One region of the Micromonospora sp. L5 genome, then DNA from elsewhere that is predicted to be linked to it. Evidence: riboswitches for the same ligand, from Rfam matches in the RefSeq annotation. Region 1 holds a riboswitch; each other region holds the start of a gene.
The links. A riboswitch is a leader RNA that binds a small molecule or an ion and turns the genes downstream of it on or off. The one in region 1 is predicted to bind cobalamin.
Positions count from the first base shown of each region.

Region 1 (3,253 bases):
ACGGCAGGCGCAGCGTGAAGAACGCGTCCTGCAACCCCATCAGCCCGAGCCCGACCGGCCGCCAGCGCGGGTTCGACGCCGCCGCCTGCTCGGCCGGGTAGTAGTTGATGTCGATCACCCGGTCGAGGAACACCACGGCGGTGCGGACCGTGGCGCGCAGCCGCTCCCAGTCCACGCCGTCGGCGGTGACGTGGGCGCCGAGGTTCACCGAGCCGAGGTTGCACACCGCCGTCTCGGCGTCGTCGTTGACCTCCAGGATCTCGGTGCACAGGTTGGACAGATGGATCACGTTGCCCGGTTCACCGGTCTGGTTGGACAGCCGGTTCGCGGCGTCCTTGAACGTCATCCAGCCGTTGCCGGTCTGCGCGAGCGTCCGCATCATCCGCCCGTACAGGTCCCGCGCCCGGACCGTGCGCACCGCGTTCTTCTCCGCCGCCCGGTACGCGGCGTCGAACGCCTCGCCGTACAGGTCGGGCAGCTCCGGGGCGTCCGACGGGTCGACCAGCGACCACTCGCCGTCGGCCTCGACCCGGCGCATGAACTCGTCGGGGACCCAGTTGGCCAGGTTGAGGTTGTGCGTACGCCGCGACTCCTCGCCGGTGTTGTCCCGCAGCTCCAGGAACTCCTCCACGTCCGGGTGCCACGGCTCCAGGTAGACGCAGGCCGCGCCCTTGCGCCGGCCGCCCTGGTTGACCGCGGCCACCCCGGCGTCGAGCGTCTTGAGGAACGGCACGATGCCGTTGGAGCGCCCGTTGGTGCCCCGGATCAGCGCGCCCCGGCCACGTACCCGCGACCAGGAGATGCCGATGCCGCCGGAGAACTTCGACAGCTTCGCCACCTGGTGGTACCGCTCGTAGATCGAGTCCAGCTCGTCGCGCGGCGAGTCGACCAGGAAGCACGACGACATCTGGGTGTGCCGGGTGCCGGAGTTGAACAGCGTGGGGGAGCTGGGCAGGTACGCCAGGCTGGACATCAGCCGGTAGAAGCCGACCGCCTCGCCCGGGGTGCGGGACAGCCCGCAGGCCACCCGCAGCAGCCAGTACTGCGGCGTCTCCACCACCAGCCGCGACTGCGGGTGCCGCAGCAGGTAGCGGTCGGCCACCGTGCGCAGTCCGAAGTACTCGAACCGCAGGTCGCCGTCCGGGTCCACGGCGTCGTCGAGCTTGCGGGCGTGCCGGGCCACGAACGCGGCCGTCTCGTCGCCGATCAGTCCCAGCCCGTGCGCGTAGGCGATCGACTGGCTGAAGCTCGCCACGCCCTGTCCGCGGACCTCCTTGTCCACGTACGCGGCGAGCAGCCGCGCCGCCAGCTTCGAGTACTGCGGCTCCTCGCCGATCAGCTCCGCCGCGGTCTGGATCGACAACCGGTCCAGCTCGGCGGTGGTCGCCCCGTCGTAGAGCCCGCTTATCGTCTTCGTGGCCACCCGCAGCGGGTCCACCTCGTCCAGGTCGGCGACCCAGCGCTCGACCGCCCGGACGATCTTGCCGACGTCCACCGGCTCGGTGTCGCCGTCCCGCTTGCGTACCCGCATCGCCGGCCGGCGGGTCTCGGACCCGCCGGTTCCGGACGGGGGACTCTCCTGCACGACAGTCATGACCTCTCCTCGCTGTCACCGTCTGGAGACGGCGGGAGACGCCAACGGGCGCGGCGCACGGCCGGCCCGGCTGCTGGCGTCGGTCGTCCCGCGCGACCTCCGGCCGCCGTACGCGGAGGCGTACGGCGCGCTGGCAGGTCTTCGGACTCGCGGGCCCGACCGGGGTCGCCGGTCGCCTACCGGCCGTCGCTTCCCAGGCCGGTGGCCCAGTGCTGTTGACGGCTGTCGTTCCCACTCACCGCTGCGGGGCAGTCCCGGATTCCCACCGGGTTCCCTCTTGCCTCGGCCCCGCCCCGGAGGGCTCGGCCGAACCAGCTGCGGCACCACCATATATGGCGGTGAGGGCTTGCGTGCAACACCAGATGTCGTGTCGGCGTGTCGGAATGATCTCACTGTCCACAGTGCCTACCCCCGATTCCGGCGCGACCCGGCGGGCGCGATACTCGGCGGTATGGGGAATACCGGACGCCGCTGGGCGTGGGTGGCGGTCCTGCTCGTCGGCGTCGGGCTTCACCTGCTGGTGCTGGAGACACTCGCCGGCACCGGGACCGTCACGTTCGTCCCGGCGCTGATCGTGCTCGGCGCGTGCGTCGCGCCCGCCACATTCCTGGCCTTCGCCCAGGGACGGCCGGCCCGCCGCCCGGTCCCCGGCTCCGTCGTCGGCGTCGCCGCGCTCCTCGGCGGCGTGGTCGGCGTGGTCGCCGCCGGCTGGCTGGAGTACGGCACCCTGCACCGCCTCGGCGTCCTGCCGATGGCGCTCGTCGGCCTGGCCGAGGAGACCGCCAAACTGATCGTGCCGGCCGGCATCCTGCTGCTGTGGCGGCGGCACCCGTCCCCGGCGCAGGGCCTGGTGATCGGCGTGGCCTCCGGCACCGGGTTCGCCGCGCTGGAGACCATGGGCTACGCGTTCGCCGCGTTCGTCGGGTCGGAGGGCAACCTCGGCGCGGTCGAGCGGACGCTGCTGGTACGCGGTCTCACCGCGCCCGCCGCGCACCTGGCCTGGACCGGGCTGACCGCCGCCGCGCTGTTCACGTTCGCCGCCGCGCCCGGCGGCCGGAAGCTGGCGGCGTTCCTGCTCACCTTCGCCGCCGCCGTCACGCTGCACACCTGCTGGGACACGTTCGGCACCCAGCCCGCGTACGTGTTCATCGGCGCCGTGTCGCTGGGCTGGGTGCTGCTGCGCCTGCACCTGGACCGCGAGCGGCCGCCCGCGTCCGGGACGCCGGCGGAGCCGAACCGGGACCGGCCTCATGATCATCGCCAGTTCGCCGAGGTGGCGGGGTCGGAGCACTTCTGATGCCGCCACTTCGGCGTGATGGAGTCGATCAACCGGCCCGGGCATTGCCGACGCCCCACCGCGCTCCGCCACTCGCCCCGGTACGCCTCAGCCGGCGGCCAGCCGGACGCCGAGCGCGACGAAGGCGACAGCGCAGAGCCGGTCGACGCGCCGTGACCAGCGGCTGTCGCCCCACCGCCTGGCGAACCGCCCGGCGCCCACCCCGAGCGCCAGGTCCACGGCGAGCTGCACCGCGACGAACAGCACGCCGAGCAGCACCAGCTGCGCCGCCACCGGGCCCGCCTCGGGCCGGACGAACTGCGGCAGGAACGCCACACTGAACAGGATCATCTTCGGGTTGAGCAGGTTCGTCAGCAGCCCGC
Region 1 is NC_014815.1:6,226,786-6,230,038, reverse strand. It holds gene ML5_RS28675 (ribonucleoside-diphosphate reductase subunit alpha) at 1-1,594, opposite strand, end outside; cobalamin riboswitch at 1,709-1,925, opposite strand; gene ML5_RS28670 (PrsW family glutamic-type intramembrane protease) at 2,046-2,891, shown strand; gene ML5_RS28665 (LysE family translocator) at 2,979-3,253, opposite strand, start outside.

Region 2 (3,253 bases), 1.5 Mb from region 1:
AGAGCCAGAACAACAAGTGCATGGACATCGACGCCGGGTCCACCGCGAACGGGGCGGCGGTGCAGCTCTACACCTGCAACGGCACCGGCGCCCAGCAGTTCACCCTGAACGCGGCCGGAGACCTGGTCAACCTCCAGGCCGGCAAGTGCGTCGACATCAAGGACTGGAACGGCAACGACGGCGCGAGGCTCCAGCTCTGGGACTGCGGGGGCACGGCCAACCAGAAGTGGCGCAAGGGCTGACCAGCCATGCGAACGGTGGCGGGGGCCGACCGCGAGTCGCTCCCGTCACCGGCAGGCGACGGACGAGACGGCCGGTGACACGACGCCGCGCACCGAGGCGTCCATCGACGTTCATCCAACAGATCGATGTGCGTAAGCTCCGCCCGGTCAGATCTGGGGAACCTACCGAGGAGGTTCCATGGATCGTCGAGCAATGCTGCGGGCCACTGTCGTCGGTGCGGGCGCTGTCGCGCTGCCGTTCACCGCGTGGTCGGCGGCGTACGGAGCCCCGGCGCAGAACGCGGCGGGCCCCTACGGTGGGCTCCAGCCCGCCGACGCCAACGGCATCCAGTTGCCGGCCGGCTTCACCAGCTCGATCGTCGCACGATCCCGTCGGACGGTGCCGGGGACGTCGTACACCTGGCACGACGCTCCGGACGGTGGCGCCGTGTTCCCGAACGGCACCGGCTGGATCTACGTGTCGAACTCCGAGGTGTCAGCCGGTGCGGGCGGCGGTGCCTCACGCCTCGTCTTCGACTCCAGCGGCACCGTGGTCGGGGCGTCGCGGATCCTCTCCGGCACCAACAACAACTGCGCCGGGGGCAAGACACCGTGGAACACCTGGCTCTCCTGCGAGGAGGTGTCCCTGGGCCGGGTCTTCGAGACGTACCCCCTCGGCGGGACCGCCGTGGCGCGTCCCGCGCTGGGCCGGTTCAAGCACGAGGCGGCCGCGGCCGACCCGGTCCGCCGGGTCGTCTACCTGACCGAGGACGAGACCGACGGCAAGTTCTACCGGTTCGTGCCGACCACCTGGGGCGACCTCTCCGCCGGAACCCTCCAGGTCTTCCGCGCCGGTACGGCGACCTCCGGCACGTTCACCTGGGCCACGGTGCCCGACCCGGACGGCTCGCCCACCCCGACCCGGCAGCAGGTGTCCGGCGCGAAGACGTTCAACGGCGGCGAGGGCTGTCACTACGCGGATGACACCGTCTGGTTCACCACGAAGGGCGACAACCGCGTGTGGCAGGTCAACCTGGCCGCCGGCACGTACGAGCTCGCCTACGACGACAACCTGGTCAGTCCGGGCACCCCTCCGCTGACCGGGGTCGACAACATCACCGGGTCCACTGCCGGTGACCTGTACGTCGCGGAGGACGGCGGGAACATGGAGATCTGCATGATCACGCCCGACGACAAGATCTCGGTCTTCCTGCGGATCACCGGACAGAGCGGTTCGGAGATCACCGGGCCGGCGTTCACCCCGGCGGGGGACCGGCTGTACTTCTCGTCGCAACGCGGCACGACCGGCTCGTCCTCCGGCGGCATCACCTACTGCGTCACCGGGCCGTTCCGCCGATGACCGGCTCCCGGCCCCGCTGACAGTGACCACGCGGTGGAGGACGCCCGGTCTTCACCGGGCGTCCTGCCGGCCGTCACGGCACGTGTCCGGTTCCTGGCGCATTGACATCGGTGCTCCGGCCACAGCAGACTGTCGCGACAACTGAACCACCGCGTGTACGTGCGGGGGAAGACCGGTCGAAATCCGGCGCTGGCCCGCAACGGTAGGCCGCCCAGAGAGATCTGCGGCGGCGAGCCCGAATACCCGTCGTACGCGTGTATCCGCTCCCCACCCGTCGTGGCCCACGGGTCGGAGTCCCGGTCGACGCGGCGTTGCCGCGGTCGTCCGGGCTTTCGACGACCGCCGGGCCGGAAAGGCGCTTCCGATGGTCGTCCGCCGAAGCCGGCACCGCCTGCTCGCGCTCCTCTGCGGCGTACTCGCCGCTCTCACCCTCACCACACCCGCCGTCGCCGCCCCCGAGCGCGCCGCCCTCACCCGCCCGGAGGCCGCCGGCGGCTGGCTCGCCCGGCAACTCGTCGACGGCGAACGCTTCGAGGCGGTCTTCGACGGTGTCGCGTACCCCGACCAGGGGCTGACCCTCGACGCCGTGTTCGCCTTCGCCGCCACCGGCGTCGCCGACGACCACGGCGCCGACGCGCTGGCCTGGGTCGCCCGGCCGGACATCCGCGACGGCTACCTCGGCGACGGCGCCTCCGAGGCGTACGCGGGTGCGACCGCCAAGCTCGCCCTCGCCGTGCAGGTGCGCGGCGGCGACCCGGCCGACGTCGGCGGGGTGGACCTGATCGCCCGGCTGCGCTCGCTCCAGACGCCGGCCGGCAGGTTCAGCGACCGGTCCGCGTACGGCGACTACAGCAACGCGTTCAGCCAATCCTTCGCGCTGCTGGCGCTGGACCGTACGGCGGGCGGAGCGCCACCGGCGGCGGCCGCCTGGCTGGCCGGCACCCGGTGCCCGGACGGCGGCTACCCGCTGCTGCCCGCGCAACCGGTCTGCACGTCCGACGTGGACGCCACCGCGCTCGCGGCACAGGCGCTGCGCGCCGCGGACCGTCCGGCCGACGCCGCCGCCGGGCTGCGCTGGCTGGTGTCCGTTCAGCGTGCCGACGGCGGCTTCGCCAACGCGGGCGGCACGCCGAACGCCAACAGCACCGGCCTCGCCGCGCAGGCCCTGCGCGACGGCCACCGGCTGCCGGCCTGGGCGCGGGCCCGGGCATTCCTCGCCGGACTCCAGGTCGGCTGCGCCGGGGCGCCGGCCGACAGGGGCGCTGTCGACTTCGACGGCGGCGGCTTCGATCCGGCCACCGCACCCCGGGCGACCGCCCAGGCCGTCCTCGGTCTCACCGGGATCGGGTACGCCCGTCTGTCCGCCGCCGGCGCCGACCCCGGCGCACCGGCACTCGCCTGCCCGTGAACCCCTTCGCCGCGCACCCGATCACAGGAGGATCCGTGTTCCGTCATCGTTCCACAGTCCGCACCTGGCTGGCCGGCCTGCTGGCCGCCGTCGTGGCCGGCGTCGCGCTGACCGCAGTCGAGCCCGCGCCCCGGGCGGCGCACGCCGCCGCCTGCACCGGCACCTCGGGAGTCACTGTGGTCGTCGACTTCGCCGCGCTCGGCGGCGGCGTCCAGGTCGCCTGTGCGCCGGGCGATCCGGCCACCGGCCTGGCCGCGCTCCAGG
Region 2 is NC_014815.1:4,771,976-4,775,228, forward strand. It holds gene ML5_RS22310 (beta-1,3-glucanase family protein) at 1-242, shown strand, start outside; gene ML5_RS22315 (alkaline phosphatase PhoX) at 421-1,581, shown strand; cobalamin riboswitch at 1,711-1,847, shown strand; gene ML5_RS22320 (peptidase) at 1,946-2,989, shown strand; gene ML5_RS22325 (hypothetical protein) at 3,025-3,253, shown strand, end outside.
Region 2: another riboswitch for cobalamin. It lies ahead of ML5_RS22320 (peptidase); the one in region 1 lies ahead of ML5_RS28675 (ribonucleoside-diphosphate reductase subunit alpha).

Region 3 (3,253 bases), 1.7 Mb from region 1:
GAAAGAGGTCAGTGCCGCGCACAGTTGTCCCACCGCGACCCCGGTCAGCACCACGCGCGTCGGCGACAATGCCCCGAACCTCCCGGCCAGGCCCACGACCAGCAGGAACGCGACAAGGGCGCCGAGGAAGGCGCCGCCGGTCAGCGCGGCTACGCCACTACCGATGCCGGCCACGACCACCAGGACCGCGCCCAGCGACGCCCCTGAGGAGACCCCGAGCAGGTACGGGTCCGCCAGGGGATTGCGGGTGACGGTCTGCATGACCGCACCGGCCGCGGCCAGGCCCGCCCCCACCGTGGCGGCGCCGAGAACCCGGGGCAAACGTAGGTCCCAGACGATGTGGTCGCGCAGCAGCGGCACGTCCGAGTTCGCGAGTCCCAGGTGGCCGGCGACGACCGTCCACACCGTCCCGACAGTCAGGTCGGCCGGGCCGATGGTGACCGCGACGGCCACCGACAGCACCAGACCGGCGACCAGAGCCAGCACGAGCGCGGCCAGGCCGACCGCCCGCACCGGGCGGTGGGTGCGCACCGGGGCGGGCCGGGTGGTGACGGCGGTCAGCTCGGGGCCCCGGACGGCAGCGCGGCGATGCCCTGGGCGAGGGCTTCGACGCCGAGGACGTTGCGGACACCGGCCGTGGTTGACGAGAACGGGATCACCACGTACCACTGCTGTTTGACCGCGGGCAGGTCCTTGAGGGTGCGGTGCCCGGCGAGGAAGGTCTTCTTCTGCGCGGCGGGATCCCAGCTCGCGTCGACGAGCACGATGACCTCGGGGTTGCGGTCGGTGACGGTCTCCCAGCTTGTGTCGCCCCAGCTGCCGGTGAGGTCGGCGAAGGCGTTGGTGACCCCGGCCGCCGACATGATCATGTTGGGGGCGCCGCAGCAGGCGCCGACGCTCGGGGCGTCGCTGCCGCCGTCCCACCACATGACCTTCACGTTGCGGGCGGTGCCTGCGGCCGTGGCGATGCGGCCCTCGTGGTCGGCGATCAGCTTCTCGCCGCGGTCGCTCACCCCGAAGATCGCCGCGAGCTCGCGGATCTCGGTGAACACGTCGCCGATGGCGAGCTTCGCCTGCCGGGTCTGCGCCGGGCACCCGGCAGGGGAGATGTAGGTGCCGACGCCGAGTTTCTGCCAGTCGGCGCGGTCACCGACCCCCTCGTCACCGAACGCGCTGTTGTACGACGCGTACACGAAATCGGGTTCAGCCTCGAGCAGCTTCTCCTTGGTCGGGTACTCCTTGGCCAGCACCGGGATCTTAGCGTAGGCGTCCGCGTAGGCGGGCAGGATCGCGTCGTCGAGGTAGGCCGTGCCGATCATCCGATCTTGCAGGCCCAGGGCCAGCATGATCTCCGTGGCGGCCTGGTTCATGGTGACGACCCGCATCGGTGGCGCCGCGATGGTCACCGGGGTGCCGCAGTTGGTCACCGCGACCGGTCCAGCGGACACCGCCGGTGGTGCGGCAGCAGGCTTGGCATCGGCGCCGCAGCCGGTGAGCAGCACAGTGGACAGCAACAACGGCGCGGCAACGCGCCAGGGCATGGGGAACCGCACAGCGGGACCGCCTTCCAACACCTCGTGGACGGGGACGAACGTGCCGTGGCCGGTCTCCTGGCTGACGGGACAAGCAACCGCCGGCCGGCCTTCCCAGGCATCTCTGCCCAGTGACCTCGCGAAACGACGAGGGCCGACGGTCTCCCGATCACAGTGGCGAGGGCCGCGCCGGCATCACACCGGCTTCCCGAACACCACGGCGTCCCCACCATAACGGCCCGCGCTCGCCGCGGATCCGGTCCGGGCACCCGCTGTGGGAAATCCGACGCGCCGGACCGGCCTCGGCGTGGCTGTCGGCCCGCAACCCATCCGGCTCCTTTCTCGTGCGCGGTGGCTGGGCGAGGGCACGTGATCGACAGTGAGCGCCGTGGCTGAGGCTGAGCAGCAATACGTGAGCGCAGGTGCGAGGCCACGTCCGCCAGCGACCGGCTCCTCGGTCGTGGGCATGAGGCCGGCGATGCAGACGTCGAAGAGCTCGACGAGCGAGCACGGTACTTCGCGATCTGGATCGCCATCCGACCTGCGTTGCCGACGGCGCCGAGGACAAGGACGCGCTGGCCCGCGGTGAAGTTGATGCGGCGCGTCAGCGCGATCCAGGATGACATCGCCCGGGTTCATGGCGGTGGCGATCCGCACCGGGTCCACGCCGTCGGGTAGAACCACGCTGCGCGAGGGTCGATCAGGGTGCGTTCGGCGAAGGTTCCAAGGGGCGTATCGTGCAGGACCACGCAGCGGACGTTGCCCTTCTCGTCGCGTACCACGCCGTCCACGCCGGGGACGAGCGGGAAGATGTTGTTGCTGGTCCCCGGCGATCGGCATCTGGGCGGCGACCAGTGCGCTGGGCTTCGCCGCCGGGCCGCCGATCGGCGGACTCGTCCTGGCTCACCTGCCCTGGGGTGCGATCTTCCTGGTGAACGTCCCGATCGTGGTGATCTGCCTGCTCGCCGGCCGGATACTGGTCCCGGAATCGCGGGACCCGACCGGTGGGCGTCTCGACCTGGGCGGGGCGACGCTGTCCACCGCCGGCCTGACCGCGATCGTCTCCCCGGGTTCCGCCCACGTCCCCGCCGGTCAGGTGGCCAGGCGCAGGTGACGCCGCTGCCGCAGCCGCACCGCGACAACCGCCACGACCAGCAACGTACGCGCGGCAGCGAAGGCCAGCCCGTCGGTCAGGCCTGCCTCCAGCTCGCGCAACGTGGTGGAGCGGCAGGTAAACGGCGAGCGACGCCGGTCCCGATCCGGGCCGGCGTCGCTCGCCGTCGGGCTCAGAGTGTGGTTTCGCTGGTGAGGCCGAAGTAGTCGTGCCATTTGGTGCTGGGGGCGAATGTGGTGCCGGTGGAGAGTGCGACGTAGATGTCGTTGGTGGTGCCTTTGGTGAAGACGATGAGGTCGTCTTTGCCGTCGCCGTTGGCGTCGGCGAGGTAGGGGAATTCGCCGGTTAGGCAGAAGAAGTCGTGCCACTTGATCGTGGTTCCGGCGAAGGTGGTGCCGGTGGAGGTGGCGGCGTAGACGTCGGCGTCGGTGTTGCAGGTGAAGGTGACGATGTCGTCGCGGCCGTCGCCGTTGATGTCGCCCACCCGGGGCTGCTCGGCGCCGACGGCGAACAGGTCGTGCCATTTCTGCGGTGCCCCGAAGCCGTTGCCGGTGGACAGGGCGACGATGACGTCGGCGGCGGTGGCGGGGCCTTGGGTGAAGGTGAT
Region 3 is NC_014815.1:4,566,100-4,569,352, reverse strand. It holds gene ML5_RS21420 (iron ABC transporter permease) at 1-531, opposite strand, end outside; gene ML5_RS21415 (ABC transporter substrate-binding protein) at 558-1,541, opposite strand; cobalamin riboswitch at 1,583-1,767, opposite strand; partial or broken gene ML5_RS31620 (MFS transporter) at 2,356-2,595, shown strand; gene ML5_RS33115 (hypothetical protein) at 2,625-2,747, opposite strand; gene ML5_RS32915 (N-acetylmuramoyl-L-alanine amidase) at 2,819-3,253, opposite strand, start outside.
Region 3: another riboswitch for cobalamin. It lies ahead of ML5_RS21415 (ABC transporter substrate-binding protein); the one in region 1 lies ahead of ML5_RS28675 (ribonucleoside-diphosphate reductase subunit alpha).